3 regions of the Paenibacillus sp. FSL H3-0329 genome follow, and region 2 is predicted to be linked to each of the others. Evidence: riboswitches for the same ligand, from Rfam matches in the RefSeq annotation. Region 2 holds a riboswitch; each other region holds the start of a gene.
The links. A riboswitch is a leader RNA that binds a small molecule or an ion and turns the genes downstream of it on or off. The one in region 2 is predicted to bind cyclic di-GMP.
Positions count from the first base shown of each region.

Region 1: it holds a riboswitch for cyclic di-GMP, as region 2 does, so the genes downstream of both, NSQ66_RS02360 (choice-of-anchor A family protein) here and NSQ66_RS03160 (transglutaminase-like domain-containing protein) in region 2, are expected to answer to the same signal.
Region 3: it holds a riboswitch for cyclic di-GMP, as region 2 does, so the genes downstream of both, NSQ66_RS10475 (DUF6612 family protein) here and NSQ66_RS03160 (transglutaminase-like domain-containing protein) in region 2, are expected to answer to the same signal.

Region 1 covers NZ_CP150150.1:529,071-539,256, reverse strand. The annotation lists gene NSQ66_RS02390 (energy-coupling factor transporter transmembrane component T) at 28-819, opposite strand; gene NSQ66_RS02385 (ATP-binding cassette domain-containing protein) at 812-1,714, opposite strand; gene NSQ66_RS02380 (ATP-binding cassette domain-containing protein) at 1,705-2,559, opposite strand; gene NSQ66_RS02375 (Gx transporter family protein) at 2,589-3,146, opposite strand; gene NSQ66_RS02370 (NusG domain II-containing protein) at 3,130-3,519, opposite strand; gene NSQ66_RS02365 (alpha/beta hydrolase) at 4,339-5,274, opposite strand; gene NSQ66_RS02360 (choice-of-anchor A family protein) at 5,424-7,601, opposite strand; cyclic di-GMP riboswitch class I at 7,710-7,800, opposite strand; gene NSQ66_RS02355 (hypothetical protein) at 8,296-8,688, shown strand; gene NSQ66_RS02350 (ASCH domain-containing protein) at 8,886-9,299, opposite strand; gene NSQ66_RS02345 (MarR family transcriptional regulator) at 9,627-10,040, shown strand; gene NSQ66_RS02340 (SDR family oxidoreductase) at 10,054-10,186, shown strand, end outside.
Region 2 covers NZ_CP150150.1:709,158-719,343, forward strand. The annotation lists gene NSQ66_RS03130 (NCS2 family permease) at 119-1,519, shown strand; gene NSQ66_RS03135 (glycosyltransferase 87 family protein) at 1,921-4,176, shown strand; gene NSQ66_RS03140 (phospholipid carrier-dependent glycosyltransferase) at 4,166-5,944, shown strand; gene NSQ66_RS03145 (glycosyltransferase family 2 protein) at 6,042-7,022, shown strand; gene NSQ66_RS03150 (GtrA family protein) at 7,009-7,416, shown strand; gene NSQ66_RS03155 (class D sortase) at 7,519-8,178, shown strand; cyclic di-GMP riboswitch class I at 8,298-8,380, shown strand; cyclic di-GMP riboswitch class I at 8,455-8,535, shown strand; gene NSQ66_RS03160 (transglutaminase-like domain-containing protein) at 8,549-9,358, shown strand; rRNA gene NSQ66_RS03165 (16S ribosomal RNA) at 9,726-10,186, shown strand, end outside.
Region 3 covers NZ_CP150150.1:2,428,099-2,438,284, reverse strand. The annotation lists gene NSQ66_RS10495 (FAD-dependent oxidoreductase) at 1-117, opposite strand, end outside; gene NSQ66_RS10490 (FprA family A-type flavoprotein) at 133-1,371, opposite strand; gene NSQ66_RS10485 (CapA family protein) at 1,641-2,657, shown strand; gene NSQ66_RS10480 (NADH-dependent flavin oxidoreductase) at 2,737-3,900, opposite strand; gene NSQ66_RS10475 (DUF6612 family protein) at 4,013-4,861, opposite strand; cyclic di-GMP riboswitch class I at 4,979-5,070, opposite strand; gene NSQ66_RS10470 (RNA polymerase sigma factor) at 5,274-5,792, shown strand; gene NSQ66_RS10465 (DUF4179 domain-containing protein) at 5,776-7,389, shown strand; gene NSQ66_RS10460 (Cof-type HAD-IIB family hydrolase) at 7,542-8,342, opposite strand; gene NSQ66_RS10455 (pseudouridine synthase) at 8,377-9,141, opposite strand; gene NSQ66_RS10450 (RsmB/NOP family class I SAM-dependent RNA methyltransferase) at 9,144-10,186, opposite strand, start outside.

The sequences.
Region 1 (10,186 bases), 180 kb from region 2:
GTTGATACTACTAATAGGGAATGAGTATTATAACAAAGCTACTGCAATTCCCATGACCACAAACATCCCAATAAAAACAGTATCGAATTTGCCCCACCTTAGGCGGTGATACCGACTGCGGGGAGCATCCATGCGAAAACCGCGGGCTTCCATGGAATACACCAGATCCTGAGCACGCCTAAAAGCACTGGCGATAATCGGGACCAGCAGGGAGACTAACATCCGTCCCTTTTCCTTCAAAGGCAGCTCTTTTAGATCGGCTCCCCTTGAGGCCTGCGCTTTCATTATGATCTGCGATTCATCTAGAATCGTAGGAATGAAACGAAGTGAAATGCTGATCATCAGCGTGATACGGTCAGGGGATAAGCCAAGCTTTTTGAAGGGTGTCAAGATCCCCTCCAACCCTTGATTCAGCTTCCCCGGCGTTGTTGTGAAGGTCAGAAGCGCTGTAAAGGTGATAAGAAAGAACATGCGGATGACCGAAAATGCCCCTAATCTTAGCCCTCCCTCATAGATAGACCAGGAACCAAGAGTCAGCACTACCTCCCCTGTCTTCACAGACACCACCTGCACAATAAAGATAAATAACATTAAATAACGTAAAGGCTTAGCTGCTTTCAGGAAGTATTTAAGCGGAATCCGCGTGGAAGCCATAACGGCTATCGAAAAAATAGCCAACACAGCCATGGCCATCCACGAACGTGAGAGCAGGATAACAGCTACGTATAATAGCATGCCAGTGATTTTGGCACGAGCATCCAGCTTGTGCACCCACGAACCGGTCTCAATACTCCGACCTAAGATCAGTTTCTCATTCATGGTCATCCCTCTTTCCATCGGGCTTACCAGTGCTTATTGATTCCGCTGGCAGCGAAGCTATAAGCTCTGCCAGACTCTCAGCCGTCAAGCGGGGGACTTCATCCACAAGACCTAAATGATCAGCAACTGCACGCCAGTAACGAAGGGACTGAGGAACCGTCAAACCACACTGTTCCAGAATCGAAGGATCATCTGCAAGTGCCTTTACACTGCCCTGAAACGCCGTGCTGCCCTCTTTAAGTACAACCCAGCTGTCCGCATAAGGCAATAACTCATCCATCCGATGCGTAACGATAATGATCGTTCTGCCCTGCTCACGGCATAATCGCTCCAGCAAGCTGATTAGCTCTGCACGGCTAATGGGATCAAGCGTTGCCGTGGGCTCATCCAGAACGATGACCTCCGGGTCCATAGCTAGCACGGAAGCGATAGCCGCCTTACGCATTTGTCCACCGCTCAATTGAAAAGGATTCCGCTCCAGCAACGCGAGATCCAGCCCCATATCTGACATGGCCTGACGTGCACGTGACTTTGCCTCATCGAGACTCATACCGAAATTAAGGGGACCGAAAATGAGATCCTTTTCGACCGTATCTTCGAACATCTGCTGCTCCGGAAATTGAAATACCAATCCGACTCGGCGGCGCAGTGGCATTAGCTTAGGTGACTTCTCACCAGCCTGAATGGTTACATCAAGCACTTTTACCGTACCCTCGGTTGGTTTCAGTATCCCGTTAAACATTTGCAGCAGCGTCGATTTACCTGAGCCCGTCGCCCCCGCAATACCAACCATCGAGCCAATGGGTACACTGAGGTTAATGTCCCGGAGCGCCGTCAGCTTCCAGAGGCTTCGGTCAGCGTAGGTGTAACTTACTTGCTGTAATTCTATGGCCATAACGTGTCTATAAGCTCCTTTTCACTGATCGGAACATCCACATGAATACCCTGGTTCTGCAGCTCGCGTGCAAGGCGCCAAGGATAAGGTTCACGCAGATGGCATTTTTCCAGAAGCTCCTCGTTGCGGAACAACTCCGCCGGTGTAACATCTGCAGCCAAACTACCTCCATGCAGCGCAAGCACCCGATCCGATGCCAAAATCTCATCTGCATCATGCGTAATCATGAGGATCGTGTACTTCCCTTCTGCCCGCATATCCTGCAGAATGCCGAGAAGGTCATTTCTGCTTCCTTCATCCAACATAGAAGAGGCCTCGTCAAAAATGACGATGCCTGGTTCCATAGCAAGAATGGAAGCGATAGCAACACGCTGCTTTTGGCCTCCCGACAGCTCACCCGGATGCTTGGACAACAGATGATTTATTCCTAGTCTTGTCGTATAGGAGTGCAAACGTTCAGCCATCTCTTCGTACGGCAAACAAAGCCCTTCCAGGCCGAATAGGATATCTTCCTCTACAGTGGCTCCAATAAACTGATTATCTGGATTTTGGAACACCATTCCGATACATTGCCGAATGCTTCCGATCGTTTCCTCACTAAGCAGCATGCCACTAACCTCAATCTCACCAGCCCCCTTAGGCAGCAGAGCATTGAGCAGCTTGACCAACGTAGACTTCCCGCAGCCATTAGGACCAACCAAGCTGACCCATTGTCCTTGTGAGATAGATAACGTTATATTTTGAAGAATCGGATGCTCGGGATCATAGCCAAACGATACCCCATCCAGAGAGATGACTGCTTGTCCTTCTCCCTCTAAGTCTTGACCTTCGTATGATTCATTCATGTTAGTCATCCTTCCGCTGATGTGACTAATCAGTCCAAAAATTCTTCAAACAGCGATATTTTTGACAATGACGCCACCAAATAACGGACTGCATAGCCCACGGCAATTCCTGTTACTACCCCAGTGATCAGCAGCATGGGAAGATAATAAAAAATACTAAGTGATGCAAATACCATAGAAGCTGCCAGCAGCTGACCGATATTATGTGCAATCCCACCAGCTATACTAATTCCGATCAAGCTTATACTCTTACCTTTGCCACTAATCAGCATCAGCACAAACATAACAACAAAGCTAAAAAGTGAACCAAATAAACTAAACAGCAAGCTTGAGAAGGTACCTAGCAGAAATGCAGTAAGCAGTGTTTTGAGGATGACAAGCAGGAAAGCATCCCGTCCACGTAAAAAGTAAATACAAGTCAAAATCATAATGTTGGCCAGTCCGAGCTTAGCACCCGGCACCAGTCCCATCCCGGATAACGGAATCTGTGCCTCTATTAAACTTAACACTACTGCCACTGCGGCGAAAATCGCAATAATCACTGTTCTTTTTAAAGCTGTTGCAGATTCACTACTGGACATAGGCATCTATATCATCCTCCCCCGACGCACTGGTGATTTCGACTAATACTCTATGCGGTAGACAGACAATCGTCTGTTTGGGCAGGGTAATAAAACCAAAACCTAGGCAAACTTTATCAGCGCAATCGGCATCGTACATTTCAATCCCGTAATCATGCACCTTCAAAATGTTATAGCCGCGTTCCGTGCGGACCTCAATGGTTTGTTCTTCTTTTGTAAGCTTTACCGTTTTAAATAACTCACCGTCCACCGTTACATTGGCTATGAGATTTTTACCGGCCCCACCTTTGTCATCATTGTCCGAAAACCATCTCGGTACGAGAAAAGCGAGCGCAGCAATCAATACGATGGAAATCAGCCACACATCTGCGCGTTTCATAAAAATCTCCCTTATTTTTTAATTAAAATCCAGACTTATTAATTATAACGGTCTACCCTCAATCCTTCAATCAATGTTGGAGTTTATTGTCAGTTTTAGAGAGCTGTTCACAAAATAGGCACGCAAAATAACCCCAGCAGACACAAGCCCTTCGTCTCTGGCATTTTCAGTTGTAGTTTGTAGCGTTTGCAAAAATATCCAACTTACATTTTAGCCCATTTGCACCGAGATCGCCCATCTCCTCTGGTTTACTAGCTTTTCCGGAATAATTCACAATTAACCCAATTTAAGTTACTTTCAAAATCTAAGCGCTCCTTATCGAGGTTTGTTCCTCTCTAGAATCAAATAAACCTTATCTTGGAATTCATTATTATATTTGCCTTTTAAACAATAGTGTGTTATATTTATATGGTATTTGTTTTTCGATATATTGAATATCCCCACCAAGAAGATGTCAGGCCGACTATTATACACATCGGCATTTTGGACAAAGAGGCTTTATGTTTTCTTGCAGTACTCTTCCTTTTTATGAGATTAAATTCGAAATATAGCATTCCGATTCACACTGGCGCGGTCAATGGAGCCGCAAGGGCAAAAGAGAGGTAGGGCTTTTGTCGTATTGGAAGGATTATTCTCGCCACACGGCTGCTGGAAATAACAAGGAATCAAGACACCCGTTACTCACGAACGGCGGGGGATGAATATAACGAGAAAGCATGACGGTACGATCCTTATTCAAGGACTACGTCATGTGTGGAAAAATATAGGCGCCCGATAACCGCTACCTAGCGGATATCGGGCGCTGTCTACGTTCAGGACTTATTTTACATATCGGCTTACAAAAGCTGTTACTACATCTATATACCCCGCCTTATCCGTATCATAAGACAATCCATGCCCCGCTTGCGGCACTATGAGCCTCTCCTTTGGACTCTGGCATGCCTCATACAATTCATTCATCATAGCAAAAGGTACAAAGTTATCCGCATCCCCGTGAATAAAAAGAATCGGAACCTTCGCTTTCCGCACTTGTTTTAATGCAGAGGCTTCACCAAAACCATACCCCGCCTTCAAGCGGGTGATTAGACTTGCACTTTGAACGAAAGGGAAACTTGGCAAACGATACATGCGCCGTAGTTGGTAAGATAATTGTGCTTTTACTGAGGTATAAGCGCAGTCCGCAACAATAGCTTTTACCTGCGGCGGAAGATCTTCCCCTGAGGTCATTAGCACTGTAGCACCGCCCATAGAAACACCGTGAAGCACAATTTGAGCACTAGACCCAGTCTTTTTAATCATGTATTCAATCCATTGCAAATAATCTTTTCGTTCCGGCCAACCAAAACCAATGTAATCCCCTGCGCTATCTCCATGCCCCCTTGCATCGGGAATTAGGATGTTAAAGCCTAAGTTCTCGTAGTAGATTTTGGCGTACGCCCCCATATCCTTTGCTTTACCTGAATAACCGTGGGCTAGAATGGCTGTGCGTCCCGCAGCACGATTAGATTGGAGTAAGAAACCTCTTAGTTTAAGTCCATCTGCAGATACGATCTCAATATTCTCGAAGCTCTGGCGAGAGACCCAATCTTTCCCCTCCCCCCAAGAAGCTCCGGCAACCGGAGGATCAGCCTTCAGATTAGGATTATTACTTAGAAATACCTTTGGTGCTCGTTTAATAGCAATACCATAGAAGAAAAATCCCACATAGATTAGAATCCCTATGATGATTACAGCGCTAATAATGAACCATATCAATTCGCCTTCGCCATCCCCTCTTCATTTCTTTTGCAACAAGAGTATACCATCTACTTAGAATGCACCAAACTATCGCAATCATGACATACAAATAGAGCCGCCATCGGGACACCCCCCGAAAGCGACTCTATGTTGTGCTCTACCGTTTATTATTTATTCTTTTTGGAGAACTTGGTTCTCATTAATAATCCGATAAGTGCAAAACCTAAACCTGCTACATAGTAAGGTGCAGGACTTGATTCACCCGTTTTTGGCAATTCCTTCACAGGTGGCTTACCTAATGGGATCGTATCGTCCACTACGATGATTTCATCAGGTGTTGGTGTTGGCGTTGGTGTCACTGCCGGTACCGGGCCTAATGGGATCTCATCATCATCAACAAGTACTTCTGTGCTATTCGACGGTGTTGGTACTGGCGCTGGTGTCGGCGAAGCTACAGGCCCAAGCGGCACAGGATCTTCTGCAAGAACTATAGTGCCAATTACGGATGATGGCGTTGGTGTCGGGAACACCGAAGTCTCTGGTGTCGACGTTGGTGTTACCTCTGGTGTTGGTGTTACCTCTGGCGTTACCGTCGGTGTCGGTGTTGCTTCTGGTGTTACTGTCGGTGTCGGTGTTACCTCTGGCGTTACCGTCGGTGTCGGTGTTACCTCTGGCGTTACCGTCGGTGTCGGTGTTACCTCTGGCGTTACCGTCGGTGTCGGTGTTGCTTCTGGTGTTACCGTCGGTGTCGGTGTTGCTTCTGGCGTTGGCGTTGGTGTCGGCGTCACTGTTGGCGTCGGCGTTGGTGTCACTGTTGGCGTTGGCGTCGGCGTTGGTGTCACTGTCGGCGTCGGTGTCACTGTTGGCGTCGGTGTCGGTGTCGGCGTCGGCGTCACTGTCGGCGTCGGTGTTGGCGTCGGCGTTGGTGTCACTGTCGGCGTCGGTGTTGGCGTCGGCGTTGGTGTCGGCGTCGGCGTTGGTGTCACTGTCGGCGTCGGTGTTGGCGTCGGCGTTGGTGTCGGTGTTGGCGTCGGCGTTGGTGTCGGCGTCGGCGTTGGTGTCACTGTCGGCGTTGGTGTTGGCGTTGGTGTCGGCGTCGGTGTCGGCGTTGGTGTCGGTGTCGGTGTCGGTGTCGGCGTCGGCGTTGGTGTCGGCGTCACTGTTGGCGTAGGCGTTGGTGTCACTGTCGGCGTCGGTGTCGGTGTCACTGTTGGCGTCGGCGTTGGTGTTGGCGTCACTGTCGGTGTCGGTGTTGGTGTTGGTGTCACTGTTGGCGTCGGTGTCGGCGTCACTGTTGGCGTTGGTGTCGGTGTTGGCGTCGGCGTTGGTGTCACTGTCGGCGTCGGTGTTGGCGTCGGCGTCGGCGTTGGTGTTGGCGTCACTGTCGGCGTTGGCGTTGGTGTCACTGTCGGCGTTGGCGTTGGTGTCACTGTCGGCGTTGGCGTTGGTGTCACTGTTGGCGTTGGTGTCGGCGTTGGTCCAGGTTCATCACCATCGTATGGATAGTGGTGAAATTCACCACCACCAGTCCCTTTGAGTGAAGCCGCCACTAAAGTACCGTTAATCTGACCATTAATAAAATCAACATGAGCATAGGGGGCAAGTATGCTTCCCATTACACCTATGCCTGCCATATCAAGATACGCAGCTTGGCTAAAGTTAAGCAAAATTTTCTTGCTGTTCAACACGTTATTAGGTAGAAATCCGAAGTTTTTCATTTTTACGTTAGAACCATCAATATTAATAATTGCTGTAGATCCTGAAGGAACATTTATTGTAATTCCATAGGTATTAGAGACGTTATCTCCTGGAACATTAAAAACATTGACCGCAGGATCTGTACCTGTCAGGGTAAGACTGCCATATTGGTACACTGTTGTTCCATTCGCCGGCAATGCTGCAAGTTCTGCTGATTTGTCCTTCAAAGACTGACCTACGGCTGAAAAGTCAATCGTACTCCCCTGTCTTTTTGTACCTCCCTTGAGGAGCGTTACATTCCCTGAAAAATCTCCCCCGTGCACGATATTCCCATAAACAGTACCTCCGTTGAAAGTAAGATTCCCTCCAACAACAAGTGTGTCAGTCAAGGAAACCTCAGCAGCGGTCAACCTATCTCCAACACTATAGTTGGTTAAGTTAACGTTACCTCCAGCAGCAAACCTTCCTTCCGTATCCGAAACCGTTGTTATATCCCCTAGAATAAACACGTTGTAGACCCCTGCAATTCCCAATGTAGAAGAACTACTAGCTCCAGCAACTCCAGCTCCTAATGAGGAAAGCCCACTACCTACCGTCAAAATCCCAGCTAATACAAGCGAGAGTAACGGTCTTATTCTTCTTTTCAAATGGCACACCTCCTAAAACTATGATTTATATTAATCAGAATAATTACCAGAAACTCTAAAGGACCTAACAACAAAAAAGACCGCCAAAAAGAAGTGGAATTCCCTTCTCATGGCAGTCGGACGGTCATTGTGCCTTTAAGACACTTTAGACTCCTGGACTTTGCGTCCCGCCCTTTCAGACGGTTTGCTATTATCATGACTATATATATGTATTACACTGCAAGTCCAGAACTGGTAGCCGAAGCATTCTCTCCAATAACCGTCTATGACTTTTAATACTTTTTGAATTAATAACAGTTTAGCGCCCGACACCCACAATTGTCAATCAATTCCTTTCGATGATCCCCCTCATTATTACCATACAAAAAAAGCGCCTAAAGGCGCTTCGCATAAGGTTTTTCATTAAATTTTAAAGTAACTGTATATAGCCCAATATGGATATCCATAAGGGAACACTCAGAATTAAACCAAAAAACAATCCACGCTGGAGGCTGCCCTCTTTTTCCATCATAATTCTCCTTTATGTGCGTCCGATACATTAATTTTTATTATTACAATTTTAATATAATTTATTCTTCGTTATTTAGTTGTGAATTTAATCACATTGAATAAGCTGTTTAGAAATACCATTGATTATTTTTGGAATATCGGGGTAGAATACGAATATACGTTCCTATTAGAGGTGATGAGATTCATGCATAGAGCAGAAAGCAGGGACAACATGCTGGTGAAATCTTATTTATTGCTTCCGATGATTTTATCAGCTTTCGAACGGGACTCCGCCATTTTATCTACACACTTACGAACACCCGCCCCTTATCTGGAGGTGCTTGGAACAGCTGCTGCAGTAGCTACAACAGATCTAAGGGATGTTCGTGCAGAAATGAGAAGACGGGGAATCAAGGTGTATGAGCAAAACAGACTTAATACGGGAATTGAAGCCAAGTATATATGTCGTGGCTATCACGAACGAATGCTGCTGTTGAATGACATTGTTGCGGCTCAGGCTGCCATCCATATGCGCAGATACCTAGGGCTGGATATTTCCTCTTTTAAGAGTTACGAAGAACAGTATCAGATTAAATAAAGCTGTATAGAAGCCGCTCTACTCTCCCCCCAATCAATTAGTGAACAAAAAAATAGGCCTTACCATGGGAGTTGGCAAGACCTGAGAGAGATATACCACAAAACACTGGGGGGTGTTTGGTGTCTTCAATATATACCTCGAACCTGAAAAAAAGCTGATAGGCACATAAAAATTACATTAAAAATATCATTCGCCGTTCAGAAGTGATCCGAATGCTCCCACAAGCTTAGCCGACCTTTGGCTGGAATTGGATGGCGCAGTGAGTGAACCTCTTCAAGCTTCCAGGCAAAACGTCCTTCGCTATAGTCGCCAAAATCATATTCGTTCCCATTGATCCATTCCCTTAAATCCACCTCTGGAGTAACCACATAACATCCCGCGAGCTGACCTGTAGCAATAATAGCTCCTGTCGGCAAATTATTCGCTGTATAGCCATGTTTCGCCAATACTGATTTGTACGGTTCCTGTTCACAAATCTTTTTGTCAATCCTCATTCCGGCATGGATGCCTAACTCGCCGCGGTAGGCTGTTCTCCATGAACGAGTTTCAAACTCTTTTTCACCAAGAGCAATTAAGGTCGCCCAAGGCTGCCGTATTGTTATACACCGCATGATATTTATCCCCTTTGTTTATGTTGGACGTTTGTCACGGATGCCACGGATCTCGATCTCGCGTTGTGTAATCTTGCTCTCCTTGACTTGATAAATAATCCCAACCGTTTGGTCGATACTCATTTCCATGATTGATCGCCTCTAAAAATAAGAACATTCATTTTTATTATATACAAACAAAAGTTCTAAATATCAATATTATTGACATTCACCTGTAACTCCCCACAATTTAAACAAATAAAATAATTAAAATTGATAAAGGAGAATATAGTTTGTATACTAATCAAGTAGTTAGTGTGCAAACTATATAAAGAGGGGAATTAATTTATGGACAACCCAGGACAGTTATTAATAAGAGTAAGTCTTGAAATGAAAAAAAGCTTAACAAAAAAACTTTTACTTTATAATGTAACAGCTCCTCAATGGGCAGTATTAAAAGATATATCTATTCATTTAGAAGGAACAACTCCAGCTATGATTGCAGAGCGAACTTACTCGGATCGCCCTACAATAACGGGTATACTCGAGCGACTTAAAGCAAAAGGACTTCTGGACATTAGAGATAATCCAAATGATAAACGATCAAATCTTGTATTCATTACAGATTCGGGAATGATAATTAAGAGTCAAATAGAAGTTCTTAGTGACGAAATCATGGATAACGCACTTAAAAATATTTCTGAACAAGAAATGTCCACGTTTATGAACGTGCTTAAAACAATCTATTTAAATATTAGTTAGGGAAGTGAGACTTATGATTCTAATCACAGGGGCAACCGGTAATGTAGGACGTGAAGTGGTTAACGAACTAAGGAAAAGTGAAACACCTTTTAAAATTGCCTCCCATCGAAAAGACAGTGAGTATGTTTATTTTGATTTTGAAAATG
Region 2 (10,186 bases):
GTATTGTCCTGAATCTAGGTCTATAGTCATGGGTGCTACTCTTTTTTTCGAGCCGGTGTCGATCAGATACCGGCTTTTTGTTGCTGTCAGCCACAACATACCTTAGGGGGAGAACAATTTGAATCGGTTTTTCAAGTTGAAAGAGAACGGCACTACAGTACGTACAGAGATAATGGCCGGCTTGACTACGTTCATGGCTATGGCTTACATCCTGTCGGTTAATCCGAGCACATTAACAGCATTTGGCCGCATCGATATGGGCTGGTACTCTGTATTTCTAGCGACTGCGCTGGCAGCAGGTATTTTCACCATTGCAATGGGCGTGTTTATAAACTTTCCAGTAGCATTGGCACCAGGTATGGGACTTAATGCATACTTTGCTTCCGTAATTTTGTCTTCTGCAACCTCAGAACATCCATTCACTTGGCAAATGGGTCTGACTGCAGTATTTATTTCCGGTTTGATCTTCATCCTGCTCACGGTTACCCGAGTGCGGCAGATCTTACTGACAGCCATTCCTGACAGCTTGAAGCATGCCATTACCGTAGGTATCGGGATGTTCATTACAATCCTTGGGCTTAAGAATAGTGGTTTGATGACGATTGGTGTCGAAGCTGGTAAAGATATTTCGGCCAATACATTCACAGATGTCCTATCCTTTGAAACAATTATTCATATGGGTAGTCTAGAGAACACTGATGTACAATTGGTAATTATCGGATTGCTTCTTATTTCCATCCTGATGGTACTGCAAGTTAAAGGTGCGATTTTATTCGGTATCTTGGGTACAACCCTCGCGGGTATACTGATGGGTGTAGTTGATTTTGGCTCATTGTCCAGTCCGACAACCCCTTGGGTGCCTGACCTGACGCAATTGAACTTTTTCGAATTTGACTGGGATGGTATCCTGCACACCGGTATTGTTTCAGCAATCGCAACATTCACTTTTGTAGAATTGTTCGATACATTTGGTACACTTGTAGGTACTGCTCAACGCGCTGGTATTATGGACAACCCTGAAGAAGGTAACAAACGTGTAGGTAATGCAATGTTTGTCGATGCTATCGCTGTAGCTGGTGGTGCGGCATTGGGTACTTCCACTACTACTGCTTTTGTAGAAAGCGCGGCAGGTGTTGCTGAAGGTGGACGTACAGGTCTTACAGCTGTAACAACGGGTGTGTGCTTCTTGCTTGCGTTATTCCTTGCACCAATAGTGGCTCTGATCCCTGGATCTGCTACAGCCGCAGCATTGATTGTCGTAGGCGTGCTCATGGCACAATCGATTCGCGAAATTGATTTTCAAGATATGGTTGTTGCGATTCCAGCGTTCCTTACTCTAGTAATCATGCCTTTCACTTATAATATTGCTAATGGTATTTCCTTTGGTATCGTAACTTATGTAATCCTTGCTTGTGTAGCTAACCTTGCTGGCAAGAAAAAATACGATATTCACTGGATGATGTGGGTACTTGCTATTCTGATTATTCTCCGTTATGTATTTCTTGGTAGCGCGGGCTAACTCATATATAGCATACAGATGTGCATTCAAAGGCTCCTTCATAACTGAGGGGGCCCTTTTTTTATATTTTTGTTGGCACTTAACCATTCAGGCTAGTCTATGTTTCTAGCTTTTCATCATCTATGATTTAGATTATATTGTTGAAGAGGTGATGTTCAGGACGAGGCAGCCTTGGTGTTAGAGTCCAATTTGTTACCCACCATGATCCTGATCTCTGTTTATTTTGTACTGAAAATACTTCAAACCCCTAGGTGGTCCTATGGTCTTACCATTTTGTTAGTTCTCTCGCTTTATGCTTATAGAATGGCCTGTTTTTTTTGCTCCGGCATTTGCTTTAGCCACTGCGATTCTTCTATTCTATATAAGAGTCTATATAAGAGCCTTGAAGCTTAGGCGATCCTATGGAATGGAGTATTGTGGATGGAAGGGTTTGCGATCCAGATAAGGTAAACATGCCCTATATTTATATGCTCTTTTATGAGAAAATCAATCCAAATGATTTCTTAGCAACGGTGAAATACACTAATTCGGGAGCTGTTTTTCAGAAGGTATATGCTTTTGGCTGGACTAAGATGAATATAGGACGAGGTGAGGTTGGGACGATGATCAAGAGTACACGTGCGGCCGTAATGACTGTATTGATGCTGTTATTGTTTGTGCTTCCTGTAACAAGCATTTATGCAGAGGGGAATCTATTGCAGAACCCTGGCTTTGAGGAGGGGGGAGATGATGCGCCTTCTAACTGGACTAAGGATATGTGGATTTCAGGAGACAACTCAGGTCTACTTTCAATCCAATCGGAGGAAGTTCATTCCGGCAGCAAGGCGGCAGTCATTGAGAATATCGAACCCAATCATTTGAAATGGGTGCAGACGATTGAGGCTACGCCGAATAGTTATTATAGAATCTCTGGATGGATCAAAGTAGTAAGTACAGCAGGCGAGGGAATAGGCGCCAACATTCTTGCCGTTGGAGTAGGCGGGGGGTATCCCAGCGTAACTGATACGGCAGGTGAATGGCAGTATCTTGAATATATCGGCCAGACAGGACCGGAGCAGAAGTCATTTGGCATAGGCGCAAGTCTGGGCGGCTACTCTAGCTTAATTCAAGGTAAGGCTTATTTTGATGATTTTGCTGTAGAAAAATTAGACGCGGCTCCCGAAGGGGCTAACGTCATTTCGCTGGATAGTGCAGCGGTTAGTCCAGATGCAGGCGACAAAAAGGCAGACACTCCACATAAAGTATCTCCAACTAAGATGTTGCTGATCTCAGCGCTGTTTAGTGTGTTTTTTGCAGTGCTTTATACTAAAGCATTCCGTAGTGAGAAGCTTATGAAGCAGCCTGAGAATATTTATTCCAAATGGCTGAGTATTGCCATCGGAGTTGCTTTTATCCTGAGGGTGTGGATTGGTCTTACCGCGCAAGGATATCAGAATGATATGAATACCTTTATTTCTTGGGGACAGCGTATGGTGGATTTAGGTCCAGGCAAATTTTATGAAGAAGGTTATTTTGCCGATTATCCTCCAGGCTATTTGTACATATTGTACGTGCTTAGCGCCATACGTGGCGTTTTAGGATTCACTCAGGGCTCAGGTGGAGAGAATTTACTCTTCAAGCTCCCTGCGATTCTTTCTGATTTGGTGCTCGGCTACTTCATTTATCAAATGTCACGCAAAAAACTCGGCACAGGAATTGCTTTCGGCTTGATGTTGTTGTTTCTGTTTAATCCTGCGGTACTTATTAATTCAGCGGCTTGGGGACAAGCAGATTCGTTCTTTTTGATCTTCCTGCTGCTCAGTATCCACGGCGCTGCGAACAAAAAGTTTGTTCGCTCCGCAATTTTGTTTGCCTTAGCGACGCTAATTAAACCGCAAGCGTTGATATTCACGCCGGTATTGTTGTTTGCTTTTTATCATCACCGCGCTTGGAAGCAGCTTGGATTCGGAGCTTTGTATGGATTAGGGATCTTCGGATTGCTTGCGGCACCATTTTTCTGGAATAACGGAGGTCTGGTAGGGATTATTGATCTTTACAAGAGTACGTTATCTTCCTATCCGTATTCTTCAGTGAATGCATTTAATCTGTATGCACTGACTGATCCGATGTGGTCATCCCTTGATCTAACCTGGCTTGGCATTCCATACCGTGTATGGGGCTTCATATTTATTTTAGTGGCTGTAGCTGTTGCGGCATTTTATTCCTTTAAAAAGGATCGCTTGGACCTGACCAAATCCTATTTTATCGGCATGGTGCTTATAGTAGTGGTCTTTGTGCTTGGCACCAAAATGCATGAACGTTATATGTTCCCTGCTCTTATTCTTTGTTTGTTTACTTATATAGAAAGTCGGGACCGCCGCTTTTTATCGCTATTTCTCGGATTCAGCTTAACGCAATACATCAATGTGGCGTACACCTTATCCCACCTGAATGCAGATGTTAGCCCGGGTGCAGACGGAATCGTATTAGTGACTGCTATAGCTAATCTAGCATTACTGCTTTATATGCTGAATATCGGTTACGATGTGTATGTCCGCAAGGGTATAAAACCTCTTCCAGCACCAATTACACTGGAAGAACAATATGAAGAAGATTTGAGAGTTGTCGGGCAAATTAAACCGCATCAGAAGGGAGGGCGATCTAACGATGAAGTTTAAGCGTATAGATTGGATATGCCTAATAGCTATTACGGCCGTTTACGCAGCGCTTGCTTTATATAATCTTGGCTCTACTAAATCTCCAGAGACCTTATGGGAGCCTGCTGCCAGTGGTGAAAGCTTCTATGTAGATTTGGGGCAGAGTAAACCATTGGAACGGGTCAATATCTTTGGTGGCGTAGGCACGGGGAAGTTCAAGCTGGAATTCAGCGACAATCCTGAGGTCTGGAGCAGTCCGATGGATGTCAGTGAGGATGTCGGGAATGTCTTCATCTGGAAAAGCCAACCCCTGAACGTTACTGCGAGATATGTGAAGTTTACAGTTACCTCTCCAGGGTTCACTTTGAACGAAATGGCTTTTTATGAGCAGGGGGGGGGAAGAAAACCTCTTCCTATTGCCGGTGTGACACCGGATGCTAACGCAGTTCCTAAAAGAGGAGCAGCGGCCAATCTTTTTGACGAGCAGTCGCTCATTCCGGAATATTCTAACTTTATGAATAGCACTTATTTTGACGAGATCTATCATGCGCGAACAGCTTATGAATATACACACGGGATTGTGCCTTACGAGAATACGCATCCACCGCTTGGTAAGTTGTTAATTGCCATAGGGATGGAGCTGTTCGGGGTCAATCCATTCGGCTGGCGTATTATCGGAACCTTGTTCGGAGTTGCCATGTTACCTCTCATATATGTAATGGCGCTGCGTTTGTTTAAGAAAAGCAAATACGCCGCCCTCGCGGCAGGATTGTTTGCACTGGATTTCATGCATTTCACACAGACAAGAATCTCCACGATTGACGTATACGGAGTATTCTTCATTATGTTGATGTTCTATTTCATGCAGCGGTATTACACAATGAATTTCTACAAGCAGCCTTTGAGAAAAACATTAATTCCGTTATTCTGGTCTGGCTTATTCTTCGGAATCGGCGTAGCTTCGAAATGGATTGTGCTCTATGGAGGAGCAGGGCTGGCCATTATGCTGGCTATCTCCCTTTTTGAACGCTACAGAGAATACCAAGCCTCCGGACGCCTGCTGGCCGAGGGGAAGATTAAAGACAAGGAATTGCTGGGCACCTGTCGTGAAGCGGTAGATTCTTTTTGGAAAAAGACTATTATTACGTTGGCTAGTTGTATCGGGTTCTTTGTAATTATTCCAGTAATTATTTATAGCTTATCTTTTGTGCCAGGGTTATCTGCATCAGCAGAGGGCTTCACTATTAAAGGTTTGATTGATTCCCAAAAGAATATGTACAACTACCACAGTCAGCTTGTAGCTACACATCCCTTTGCTTCCTCATGGTGGCAATGGCCGTTTATGAAGAGACCGGTCTGGTTCTTTAGCGGCGGTGAAGGTTTGCCGGAAGGTCAGGTCAGCAGTATAGTGACTATGGGGAATCCCCTTATCTGGTGGACGGGTATTTTTGCGATGCTGGCAACGCTGTGGATTACGCTGAAACGTAAAGATAAGAACCTCTACATGATCTGGATCGCCTTCTTCTCGCAATATGTTCCGTGGATGCTTGTCCCAAGAGAAACATTTATTTACCATTATTTTGCTATGGTACCATTTATGATTCTTGGTATTGTATATATAATGAAGTTGCTGGATAGTAAATTCCCTGAGGCCCGTTACGTACAGTATGTCTATGTAGCCGTTGCTTTGCTGCTCTTTATCGCTTTCTACCCGGTACTGTCAGGGATGCAGGTGAGTGGAGATTACGTAAAGGATATGCTGCGTTGGTTCCCTACTTGGGTTTTCTAGGATTTAATAAAAATCTATAAAATAAGTTTATGCATGCAGCGTTATTATGAAGTGTAGATGGATGTAACGCTCCAAAAAGCTTGTAGGAGGAATAAAGGTGAAAGCCAGATATAGTGTGATTGTACCCATGTTCAATGAGGAGCAAGTAATTAGCCATACTTATGAACGTTTGAAAAAAGTAATGGACGAGTGCGGCGATACTTATGAGCTGGTCTTCGTCAATGACGGCAGTCGTGATCGTTCCGCCCAGATGATTCGGGAGATCTGTGAACGAGACGAGCATGTCAAGCTGATTGACTTCTCGCGTAATTTCGGACATCAGGTAGCGATTACAGCTGGCATGGACTATGCCGAAGGTCAAGCGGTTGTTGTTATTGACGCTGATCTTCAGGATCCTCCGGAGGTCATTTTGCAAATGATCGAGAAGTGGAAAGAGGGCTATGATGTTGTATATGCGAAACGCCTGAAGCGCCACGGAGAAACGATGTTCAAAAAGGTCACCGCGAAGCTCTTTTACCGCCTGCTCAGCAGTATGACAAGTGTGGATATTCCTACGGATACAGGCGATTTCCGTCTTATTGACCGTAAGGTATGTGATGTCCTGCGGGGACTTAAAGAAAAGAACCGCTATGTCCGAGGTTTGGTGAGCTGGGTTGGCTTCAAGCAGACTATGGTGGAATATGAACGGGAAGAACGTTTTGCCGGAGAAACCAAATATCCGCTGAAGAAAATGATTCGTTTTGCGTTAGATGGCATCACCTCTTTTTCACATAAGCCGCTTAAGATTGCTACGTATATTGGATTCTTCCTTTCATTCTCTAGCTTTCTCTATTTATTTTTCGTCTTGTTTCAAAAGATATTTTTCACCTCCTGGACGGTTCCGGGCTGGGCTTCCATTGTAGGCGTCAATCTGCTCTTTAACGGTATCGTTCTGATGCTGTTGGGTGTGATTGGGGAGTATATCGGACGGATTTATGACGAGTCTAAAGATAGACCGCTATACATTGTTAGTGAGACTAAAGGCTACCAGAACGAAGAACAACTGGACCGCCGGAAGGACCACAATGATGTCAGATAAGAACTTGCGTGCTGCATTCATACAGTTCCTTAAATTTAATGCCGTAGGTTTGCTCAATACGCTTATTGATTTTGTGATTTTCACATTGTTGAATTCACTAGGGATGGTATACGCATTGGCGCAGGTGATCTCCTATAGTGCAGGTACGGCGAATAGCTTTATTTTGAATAAAAAAGTAACCTTTCGTGATCGCGACCGGGGGAATAAAGAAGGCTTCGACCGCGTGCAGCTGGTCAAGTTTATCGTGCTGAATCTGGTAGTGCTCGGAATATCACTGCTGCTAATGCATCTGTTGACAGACAGACTAGGTATTCAAGTCTTGATCTCCAAGGTGCTGGTTACCTTTATCACGGTGATCATCAATTTCTTTGGAAGTCGTAAATGGGTATTTTAAACATTAATTTCAGGCAGAAGGAGTTGCTATGCTTAAAGGCAAGTAGCTGTTTCTGCTTGATTTGTATATAACCATAGAAACAATATACGGAGGTGAATAACATTGCGTAAATTCTCCTATCTACTCATACTGGCTGGGATACTTATCATGTTATATCCGACAGCTAACGAATGGTACAACGACAGGCAGCAGGAGAAGTTATTAGAAACGGCTGAACTAAGCACTGCCGATAGTACTCCCCAGCCAGATTTGAAGAGCAGGTATGCTGAAGTTACTCAGCTGTTAGCAGAGGAATCGGTTCTGGATGCTCAGGCACAGCCCCAACCCCAAGAGACAGAAAAGCCTGAACCGGAGATTGAGGTCGGTGGCAAAGTAATCGCACTAATTGAAATCGTTAAGATTGATTTGAAGCTGCCTGTATTAGAAGGGGCTACAAAAGCTAATATGAAACATGCTGCAGCCCATATGAAAGAAACGGCACCCCTTGGAGAGATCGGAAATGCTGCAATCGCGGCGCATCGGGCTAGAACTACGGGTCGTTTGTTTAACAGATTGAATGAGGTTGTTGTGGGGGATGTTATCACGGTAAAGACTAGTGATCAGGTGTTTAACTATGAGGTATACGATATTTCTGTTGTAGATCCGAGTGATGTCTCCGTTCTTGACGGGAATGACAAGGATAAGATTCTTACTCTGATTACATGTGATCCGCTAGTGAATCCAACGCATCGGCTGATTGTTCATGCTAAATTAACAAAATGAGAATAGTGAATGACAAGAAAACACAAATACCGGGAGATATTTATAAAATAATGGGTAATCTAGTAAATTAGGTCTTGTTCACAACTATAAATATGATAGTATTATACTATAAAAGCTAAACACGATAACGGCAAACCTTCCGAAAGGTAGGGACGCAAAGCTAAAGGGCCTTTTCCCGAAAGGATGGCAGCCAGCTACCGAATGAAGAGGCTTTTTTTGTTTGTTTCAAATGGATTCTATCAATTATATCTAGTAAAGCTAGAACAGATAGAGCTTATACGATAACGGCAAACCTATCGAAAGGTAGGGACGCAAAGCTAAAGGGCCTTCCCGAAAGGATGGCAGCCAGCTACCGAAAGGAGTTTTATCCGTGAAAAAGGTTTATTTTATGCTGGTGGCGTTGTTCGTCCTAATGACTTCAGTTCCGGTAAGTACAGCTCAAGCTGCAAGTGCAGATGCCAGCTGGTTGATTACATCCAAAGTGGCTCAAGGTGTTATTGGTATTAACTATGATATTCCGAAAGATAAAAGAATCAAACTCATGATCACCAAAGATAACAGCAGCTATACTTATAACTTGTATGCTTCTGGACAAGCTGAGGACTTCCCTTTGCAACAAGGAAATGGGACTTATAAGGTTTCTGTTCTGGAGAACACAACCGGTAATAAATACAAAGCGTTATATTCCGAAGTAGTAGACGTAACCATGAGTGACTCGAATTCCGTATATTTGGGCTCCGTACAGAATGTGAAATGGAGTTCTTCTGATAAAGCGATTGTCAAAGCTAAACAATTAGTACAAGGCAAAACAACAGACGAAGAGAAAGTTAAAGCGATCTATAACTATGTAGTTGCGAATGTACAATATGACTACTCTCTTGCTAATAGTGTAACTACTGATTATATTCCAAGCATCGATAAGACATTGACTACTAAAAAAGGGATTTGCTATGATTACGCTTCTCTTTTTGCCGCAATGCTGCGGAGTGTAGATGTTCCTGCTAAGTTGGTAATGGGGAATACAAGCTACGTTACGCAATATCATGCCTGGAACGAAGTATTGCTTAATGGGAAGTGGGTTACCATTGATACTACAGTGGATGCAGGACTTGCAAAGAGTGATAAGAAAACCGATTTAATTAAAGCCTCAAGCAAATATACTGCGGCAAAATACTATTAAATTCGCCGCTAGAAACATAACTCTATTAAATAAACAACTAGCTTAATTATTAAGCTAGTTGTTTATTTTTATATTAGGGGTTGCTTTTCTATTAATAGTTGGGGTATTATAGGTAAGCGTTGTTAGACAGTGTACAGGCGATACAAACGAGGCTGATAAAAAGCTTCGAAAAATAAAGCTTGCATTTCTGAAAACAACATGATATATTATAAGAGTTGCTGCTGAGACATTAAACGGCGTCAACGAGAACTTGATCTTTGAAAACTGAACAACGAGTGAGTAGGAAATCACGCAAGTGAAATCCAAAATTAGAGAATTAATTTTCTCGTCAGATGTTTCAAAATGAGCATATCGCTCTTTTCAATACTAATTGGAGAGTTTGATCCTGGCTCAGGACGAACGCTGGCGGCGTGCCTAATACATGCAAGTCGAGCGGAGTTACTTTGAAAGCTTGCTTTCAAAGTAACTTAGCGGCGGACGGGTGAGTAACACGTAGGCAACCTGCCCTTCAGACTGGGATAACTACCGGAAACGGTAGCTAATACCGGATAATTTCTTTTTTCTCCTGAGAGAAGAATGAAAGACGGAGCAATCTGTCACTGAGGGATGGGCCTGCGGCGCATTAGCTAGTTGGTGGGGTAACGGCCCACCAAGGCGACGATGCGTAGCCGACCTGAGAGGGTGAACGGCCACACTGGGACTGAGACACGGCCCAGACTCCTACGGGAGGCAGCAGTAGGGAATCTTCCGCAATGGGCGAAAGTCTGACGGAGCAACGCCGCGTGAGTGATGAAGGTTTTCGGATCGTAAAGCTCTGTTGCCAGGGAA
Region 3 (10,186 bases), 1.7 Mb from region 2:
CAGTTGGCTTTCCTCCCCGAAGATCGAAATTTCCGAATCTGCGTCTTGATCACGGATGGCTTTGGCGGCATGGACGGCGGCTACTCCGCCGCCAACAATAACGTAATGTTTTGTCATCCTATGCTCCCCTCCCTAAAATGAACTCAGCAGCAAATCCGATACAAATTCAGCCGCATTTTTAATTTTTTGAACTTTCTCAGGCTCTTTCGGGGAAAACCTGATTCGTACAGGGAACTCTACATGTGTCATCCCCGTGGATTTAATAACCTCAGATGTGCTTTGCACCGTCATGTTTGTTCCATTCAGATAATCCTGAATGACTTCAATGGCTTCACCACTCCAACCGTAGGAGCCAAAGGCTGCAGCAAGTTTGCCTTCCAGATTCATATTGTGCAATTCTTTCAGAATGTTCTCCAGATTCCCAATCATGTCCGCGTATTTAGTGGAGCTGCCAATAAAGACCGCGTCAGCTGACGTTATGCTGTTCAGAATATCGGTGGCACTGCTTTTATCTGCATCCCAGACCTCTGTCTCAATATTATTTTCCTGCAAGCAATCCTGTATAATTTTGGCCATCTTCTTGGTACTGTTTTTGATGGTGGTATAAACGATGGTTGCCTTTTTTCCTTGCGTCGTTTCGCGGCTCAATGTGGCGTACATCCCGATATATTTACGTATGTCCTCCCGGATCACAAACCCATGGGAAGGAGCGATCATCCGGATCTCAAGATCCTTAACAGCCTCTAACAGGGTTCTTACATATCTTCTGTGAGGATGAATAATTGCTGCGTAATAGCCCTGGAAATCTTCCGTAATATCAAACCCGGCTTCATCGCTGAATAGATTCTCCACCGCAACATGCGTGCTGAAAATATCACAAGGAAATAAGATTTGATCTTCGATACAATAGGTGATCATCGTTTCTGCGGTATGGAGATACGGTGTTTCTTTAAACAGCAGCGTTTTCCCGCCAATATCCAGCTTATCTCCGTCTTTAACCACCAGGAAGTTCCGGCTATGAAGCTTGTACATTTCCTGCAATTCGGGAACAGCAATCTCGGTGCATACGATCGTGGCATTTGCAGCCTTGGCAGCGAGAGCTGCCAGTCCACCAGAGTGATCAGGCTCTGTATGATTAATTACAATGTAATGGATATCTAGAAGATCAATCATTTCACCCAGACACTCGGCATATTCACGTCCGAATTCCATATCTACGGTATCAATGACAGTTGGTTTACCTGTTTTTAATAAATAAGAATTATAGGTAGTTCCTTTTGCCAGAATCAGGCGGTGAAATGGAACCTGGCGGTTATCGATTTTGCCTATCCAGTAAGTATCCTCGGCGATTTTTTTGAATTGTGTACTCATTTCTTTAACCTCCAATGTTTGATTGATAATGTTTATCAACAACCTTATTTTATTATGGCTGCCAAACAAAAAAGAGGATTTGAATCAAATTATAAAAGTTTGAAAAAAATGAATACCTTAAATTTAGACGATCTAAATAAAGTGATTATGCGTTGAGTCACATTTTAAATAAAAAGCCATACAAATGTTTGCACTTCGCCTTAAAGAAAGAATAACCCCTAACAACTTTATGCCATATCCTAATGAAAATAATAAAAAGGTGGATATCCATGACTGAAATACAAATAGCTGCTGTGGGAGATCTAATGGTCAAACGTTATATTATTTCGGATGCTAAACAGCCTGACGGAACCTATTCGTTCAGCCCCCTGTTTGCAAAAGTAGCTCCTTATCTGAAACAGGCTGATTTGACGATTGGCAATCTCGAAACCACCTTTGCTGGAAGTGGCCCCGAATGCCGGAAAAGCCCACGATCAGGCGGTCCGATATTCAAATGTCCAGACGAACTGGCCCCTGCACTTAAGGAAGCCGGATTCGACGTATTAGTAACGGCCAACAATCATTGCATGGATTATGGTGCCCCGGGTCTGGTTCGGACGTTACGAGTTCTGGACCGTAATGGAATCGACCACACGGGAACAGCTAAATCATTAGAAGAATCCAAGAGAACGCTTATTAAAAACGTCAAAGGAATTACGATTGGCATCCTCTCCTACACAGCAGGAACTAACCGAATTCCTGTACCAGTGAGTAAGCCATGGCTGGTTAACCGGATATCTACGCCCAAGATCATTCGCGAGATTCGAGATTTAAAAAAGAAAGTCGATCTAGTCTTGCTTTATCTGCATTTCGGAAGCGAATATCGTTACACTCCAAACAAGAGACAAAAAGAACTGGTCAATCTCTTCTTTAAAAATGGCGCCGACATCATACTGGGGTCTCACCCACATGTTCTTCAACCGTTAGCGCTTCGTGGAAAAAAACAATTCGTTATTTACTCATTGGGGAATTTTGTTTCGACTAAACTAATGAATATTCCTTATACACAAAGCGGTGTCATTCTTACGCTTAAAATAAAGAAGGATGAAAAAGGACACACGAGTATAACCAACGTAGGTTACATCCCGACTTGTGTAGATCGAAGAATAAAAAGCGGCAGGAAAATTACAGAGGTCATCCCCATCCGCGACGCATTAAAGAGAAGCGACACCGACATAAAAACAGAGCGGCGAAATCTCATGAATCGAATGTTGAAACATACGACAACAATTTTAAAGAGGGAATAGAAGTCATTACACAAAAATAACGTTCCGCGAAATTTACCGCGGAACGTTATAGATTTAGCGCTCAAAACTGTGTTTGGGTTTAGCGTAAACGATCAGGCATCATTAATTTAAGGAATTCTAGAATACCATTCTCTACTACGAGTTCTTCTCTATCTTGATCAGCAAGTACTCTTCTGATGATATCTTCTTTACCCTCCAGCACTTTACTTGTCCAATGAGGATCAATGATAAGAGATCGTCCTACTGCTACTAATTCAGCATTTGTCAACGTTTCCTCTGCGTCCTGTTTGGTACGGATATCTCCTACCCCAATTAAAGGTACACGGCCATTGATTTTCTCATGTACATATTGCAGGATTGATTTTTCTTTAAAATCTTCTGATGCAGAAACTTTCTTAAAATCCCCTAATGAAATATGCAGATAATCCAGCTTTTTATCAGCTAATTTATCAATAAGATAAAAGGTGTCTGTGATTTTAATGCCAGGCTCTTCATATTCTTCTGGAGAAAAACGATAACCGACAATAAAATCCTTAACCTTTGAATTGTCAACGACAGCAATAACTGCATCCACTAATTGGTTAATGAAATTAAATCTTTTCTCTAAGCTTCCGCCCCATTGATCTTCACGACGGTTGGAGTGTGGAGAGAAGAATTGTTGGACTAAATATGTGTTTGCTCCATGAATTTCTACCCCATCGAATCCAGCTTGAATAGCACGTTGAGTCGCTTTTTTAAAATCCTCAATTACACCGAAAATTTCATCTTCTGTTAATGCTCTTGGAATTTCTGCATTCAGACGTTCGGCAGCAATGGCGCTGGAGGAAACGGGTTGTACGCCACGCAATATTTTTGAATCTGTCATTCTTCCTGCATGGAAAAGCTGTAAAATAGCTTTTGTTCCATTTCGTTTAATAGTAGATGCTAATCGGCTAAGGCTAGGAATAAATTGATCGGAGGAAACACTAAGTTCACCTTCCCATCCTTTTCCACCCTCCTGTACATTTGCTGCCGCAGTGATGACCGCACCTACTTCGCCCGTTCTTAGCGAATAGTATTTCAATTCATCTTGTGTTACTACACCGTCATAAAAGCTCATTCGGGTGGTCATTGGAGCCATAACCACTCGGTTTTTTAATGTCAGTCCTCTGCGAAAAGTTAATGCTGTGTCTAGTGCTATCATCTTTTTCCCAACTTTCATTAAATTATATTTAGATAAAATATTATATACATGCGCATACATATAAATTACAGCAATGATTTATTCTTGTCAACTAATAAAGAACTGCTGTTGAATACAACAAAAAGCGCTGTTCAGCGGAACAGCGCTTTTTGCTCGATATGAATCGTCCTTATTATTCTAGTTCGGCCGGTTTTACAATGGCTGTACCTTTATTATTCTTGGAATATTTAGCTTCGATTTTCGTGGTGTATGTATCTTTGGCTCCGTCACTTACCAGCACATAACTCAGATCGACTGTCAGCTTTTCCGTTTGCCAGGTCTTAGTATTGACGAATAATTTCCACGTTACGCTTTTGGGTTGAACTGTCTCACCATCCCAGAGGTTCTCCTGGTCATAGAGTTTGATTATCCCCTTAGCTGCTGTCGGATCGGTTACCGTGAATTGTAAGACCGTTTGTGCGCCAGCCGTGCTGACTTTCATGGATTTTTTATAACTTTTGACCGAATCAAGCATGGAAACAGGATCGTATTGGCCTTTAGAGTAAAAGGCATCCCATTCCGTTTTCTCCAGTCCAAGCCAATACTGTGCATCAGGATCGATCGGCTCCCCGTCATCGTCGTAACCTTCATCTTCAGATTCATCGATCAGTTCACTTCCGTCTACAAGATAGTAAAACTCCTTGTCATTGGCATATAGACTGTACGATGTTTCTAAAAGACTACTAGCGACAGTGCCTGCTGCGGCAAAATTCGGCAGACGGTTGATATCCAGCTTCAGAGTGTTGGTGTTGCTGATACGCACCCCGCCGCTTTGAATATCCTGTTTTTTGGTCACATCCAGATGGAAATTCTTTATTGCTTTGGAGGCTGCCGTTACTTTGCTGATCATCTGATCCGCGGTTACTACTGTTGAGGTAGCTGCAGACACTACTCCTGGATTAGACATCCATCCGATCGTTCCGGACAGCAATAAAGCACCTACTGCCAAACTAGTACCTATTGTTTTGAAAAAACTGTTCATGTACTTCCCCTTTCGGCCCCTTGCGATAATGTAACGCCGTATAGGTCGAAATAATAAAAGAGCTCAAAATAGACTACATATTCTTAGAGCTATCCTTTATGCTTCATAAGACATCCCTATGGCGGCCTGGCGATCATTTCCTTCTGTCGAAAGGCTTTAGACCCATGGCTTTGTGTCATCATCTTTCGATGATTTTACCTTTAACGCGGACATTCAATTAGTTTTAATAGATTAGGGACGCATGTCCCACCGCTAATTTTATCATGGTTATAATTACCTGTAAACGACTTATCTTCCATTCGAATTCGCTATGATACTCAGAAGAAATACTACAATCAAAATGAAAAATGAACGATTACATACGCTTATAAGTCTTATTAATGAGAACAGCAGAGACAGGGGGTGCAGCAAAATGAGTGACCGGGAAATTTTCGAGCTCTATAAAGAACAAGTATATTATTTTTGTTACTACTTAATGAAAAATCAGGCAGATGCGGAGGATATTTCCCAAGAGGTATTTGTAAAAGTTATCTTAGCGGATAAGTCGAAGGTAAGAAACTTGAAAGCTTGGATTTTACGAATTGCTTCGAATGAGTGCAACAGTGTGATCAAAAGGCGTAAGACGGGGTGGATGAAAGAAGTACGTAATTATTTACTATCCAGGTCTGAGGAATCAAACCCTGTAGAAAAACGTTTGGATCGACAGGAAACTAAAAAAGAATTACAAGGGTTATACAGTCAGCTTCCTGACAAAATCAGAATGGTAGTAGTCCTTCGTTTTATAAACGAATTGACTGTACCCGAGATTTCTAAAGTTATGAGCATACCCGAAGGAACTGTAAAATCCAGACTGAACAAGGGACTTAAAATACTAAATAGAATGGGTGGAACCCAACTAAAGGAGCTGAATAGTAATGAGTCTCTATATTGAAAAAGATAAACATATTCCCCGACCGGATTATGATTTGATGTGGACTGCCATAGAACAAGAAGCTTATACACGTCAAAGAAATCTGCATGCCTCCCAGAATACTCCTAGGTCTAATAAAAAGCTTATTCCTATCAGTATTGTCTTCTCTTGCCTCTTACTTGTAACCATTCCTGTATTCGCTAGTATGACGATTAATTGGGATAAAATTGGTGGTCGAAGTGTGAGCAATGCATTAAATAACGGCATCGGTCAACAGTATAATCTTCAAACTTCCATTTCAGGAGTAACAATGAATTTGAACGGTGTTGTAACTGATGGAGAAAAAATGAAAATGCTGTTATCACTTGATACTAAATCTGATCTATCCAAATATACTGGATTTGCTACAGAGGAAAACATCATGACTAGTGAATCCGGTGCCAAGGCAAAGGTATACGGTTATTTAGAATACGATCCTGAAAGCCAGAAACTCATTGGAGTATATGAGACACCTGATACATTAAAGGATGATAAAAAGGACTACAGGTTTGAAGCACGGAATCTCATTTTTTACAGTGATCGGAATATTCCCTTACAATCTAATCATCAAGCAGGGGATACTATCAATACTGGAGTTAAGCAATATCCAAGCATTCAAATCGAATCCGTTCGACATGTTTCCAATCAAACCATTATCCGTTACAAAGTCGCTGCATCACCATCTGACTTAGGACGGGGTAACCCACATTTGGTAGTTAGTACTGGTGGTCAAGAGAATGAAGCAATTCCAACCATCATGCCTAACGAAGGATCGGATTTATTTATTGAACAGGTTTTTAATATAACTGAATCAGATTGGAAGGAAGCTAGTCTTCATTTTAGTTACATTGAAGAAGCGAAACGATTTTCAGGTACGTGGAAGTTCGATTTTAAAGCAGATGGACAAAAAGCAAGTGAGGCGATTTACACTAAGAAACTGTATAACAGTCCTGAATTTCAAGAAAAGACCGGTATAACCTTAGATCAGCTAGTGGTTACCCCTTTGGATATCCAAATTCTAATAGATGAAAATGATTCGCTTAAAAAAGGAATTGTCCACTATAATACCGCTCAGTTGGTTATAGGTGATAAAACAATCACTGGGGGTTGGAATTTGAAAGGTGATCATTCCGAAAGCTACCAGCATTTATTTCAATTCGAATCTCCGGAATGGTATAACGACTGGTCCGATGTTCCAATGAAACTTATATTAAAGGATGCTGTTATTGAGAAACGTGATACTACTAAGAATTGGATCACTATAAACAAACCTAAAGAAGAAAAGCAGTTCACTTCACTTGATGTCGATGGGTTAAAAATTGAATTCACTTACTATACTGAGGGCGAAAATTTGATTGTCGAATCAACATCCAAATCTTCTGGCTTCAAAAGTGTTAACCAAACTACGTTACGGATTAATGGCAAAGAGGTGGTGCCTGAAATTACGCCTAAGGGCATGATATCTGCAGGAACTAATATTGATAGCTACAAAGATATTCCTTTCGACGAAAAAATCGAACTGAACCCTGGTATCTATAAATATAGCGATCCTAGCCGGAACGAGGAAATTAAACTTTAATACAGGAAGTTAATCTATGTCCCGCCCTTTCTAGTTAATCCTAAGGGCGGGTTATTTTTGGATAGAATCATTTCTGTTTATGTATCTCTTTTATTTCCTTCACACCAAAAAAAGCATAGAACGGACTCAAGTCCGCTTTATGCTTTCCATTATTAAGATAAACAATATTTAACCAGCGCATCTCGCACACCATGCTCGTTGTTTGACCCCGTGACAGCATTCGCTGCCGCTTTGACCTCAACCGGAGAATTATCCATTGCAACGCCCATACCCGCGTATGTAAGCATAGAAATATCATTAAAATAATTACCGATCGAAAGAACTTCCTCTTGCGGAATTCCCAGCTTCACAGCCAGATTCTTTAAGGCGTTGCCCTTGGAGGCTTCCGGATGCATCAAATCAACGAAAAATTCACCACTGCGCAAAATATTGTACTCATGGGTCCAAGTACGCCATTCACGTTCAGCTTCGTCAAGGATTTCTGGTTGTGTAAATACAGTAAACTTAACAACCGGTTCACGGAAATCTTCCCATGCTGGCAGTGTAGCCGGCACGATACGGAAGTGTTCATACATATAATTGGCTTCTTTGGTCAGGTTTTCTACATTATCTACATACATATCAAAAGCCGTATTCACATCATAATGAATATCATGCTTTCTACAATAATCAATATAAGGGTCAAGACCACGAGCATCCATACCGTATTGATGCAGCACTTCCCGATCTTTCACACGAACCGTTGCAGCTCCGTTATGACCTAGCACATAACCAGACAACCCCATTTCCTCCATAAAAGGAATCGAGTTCTGCGGACTGCGGCCGGTACATAACACGATTTGCCCGCCAAGACGCGTAACCTCAGCAATGGCTTCTTTATTCTCAGTGCTCAAGTGGTGATCATCATTCAACAGTGTACCATCCACATCTAGTGCAATCAGTTTGTATCTCATACTCCCACCATCCTTGTCTTTCTTTTTCTATATATTATTGTTCTGGTGCTTCTGTACTTAAGAGTGCCAGTTCCTCTAGCGTAAGTTCCCGGCTAGCTCCCAGTGGCAGACTTTCGTCCAGCCTCAATTCTCCCATAGATACTCGTTTCAGAAAAGTGACTTTTTTGCCGACAGCTTGGAACATTCGCTTCACCTGGTGAAACTTTCCTTCTGTGATGATTAGCGAAATATGGGAGATTACTTTACTGCCACGTTCTCTTCCCAATATAGTTAGCTGTGCAGGTAAAGTAACATATCCATCTTCCAGCTCGACACCTGCCGCAAATGCCGCTACATCGTCTGCATCTACGTCTCCCTCAACTGTAGCTTCATACGTCTTAGGGACATGCTTGCGTGGCGATAGTAGTTCGTGGGCAAGCTTTCCATCATTGGTGAGCAGAAGCAGCCCTACTGTGTCCTTATCTAACCTTCCTACAGGAAAAGGTTCAAACTGTACATATTCCTGCTTTAAAAGATCCAGAACGGTCCGATCCCGCTTGTCCTCTGTTGCCGACAGAACTCCCGGTGGCTTATTCATCATAAGATAAATAAATTCTCGATAGGTAACAAGCTCGCCGCCAACCACAATTTCATCGTGATAAGGGTCTACATGAAATCCACTATCCTTGACGACTGCACCATTCACGGTAATTAAACCTTGCTTGGCTTGTTTACGAATATCGCTGCGTGATCCTACCCCCATATGGGACAATACTTTATCTAAACGCTGCTTTTTTGCAGTTTTCCCTGATAGGCTCATTCTTACATCCACCTCCAGCCTGCGGGATATTCATTCTTGAGCACACCGTCCTGCCACTTCCCCCAGCCTGCACTATAACCATCTATGCAGACCAGTACGTATCCTTTTTGGGTAGTTCCTATTTTAATAGAGAGACGTTCTTGACTAATCAACAATGTCTCTCCTTTAAGATAGGAAATAGCTTCATTACTCGTACTGGAAAGTGAGACACTTCGGCAGCTCTCTTCAGGGTGTAACGCGGTAGCCATTGGATGTCCTGGGATAAATCTGCCGTTACGGACATGTCCTACATACCATCCTGGACGAATCGCCTTTAATCCATTTAATCTTTCCTTAGGTAGTGGGGAGATGTACAGATGATCACCGAAGAAAATCGGATACCCTTTTGGCTCCCAGCCAAGCTGATCTTTTATAAAATCTCCATATGCAGCCAATGCTTGCTCTTCTCCTGAACCTTGACGGCCACGTTCAGCGCCAGCAGCAGATTTATTAGAGAACTTACCTTCTTTCCCTCGTCTGGCTTCTGGTTTGTTTGCGGATTTAATATGAGCAGTGCCTTTTTTATTCGTATTCCGTGTAACTGCGCTCAACTTAACTTCGGCTTGATCACGTTCCTCCGCAGATACCTTTGGCCCTACATGCTGCAGCACAGCCATGAAATGTCCTTCACCTTTTACTTTATGCGGCCATAGTCTTGCCGTCCCTGATAATTCTCCAAAACCTGGAGCAAACGAGCCAGTACCTCCAACTGTAATCACCGAAAACTGTGGATGTTCAGAAATAAACTCCGCTATAATTTCCTCATTTTCTTCTGTAGCAAATGTACAGGTGGAATAGACAAGTGTACCTCCCGGTGCCAACGCTGTTGCAGCAGAACGTAAAATATCCCGCTGCATGGCAGCATATTTGGCAGGTGTACCTGAATCCCACTGCTTCACCATGTCTTCGTCTTTACGGAACATCCCTTCACCTGAGCATGGAGCATCAATCAAGATTTTGTCAAAATAAAGCGGGAATGCCGCTGCAATATGATCTGGACTTTCGT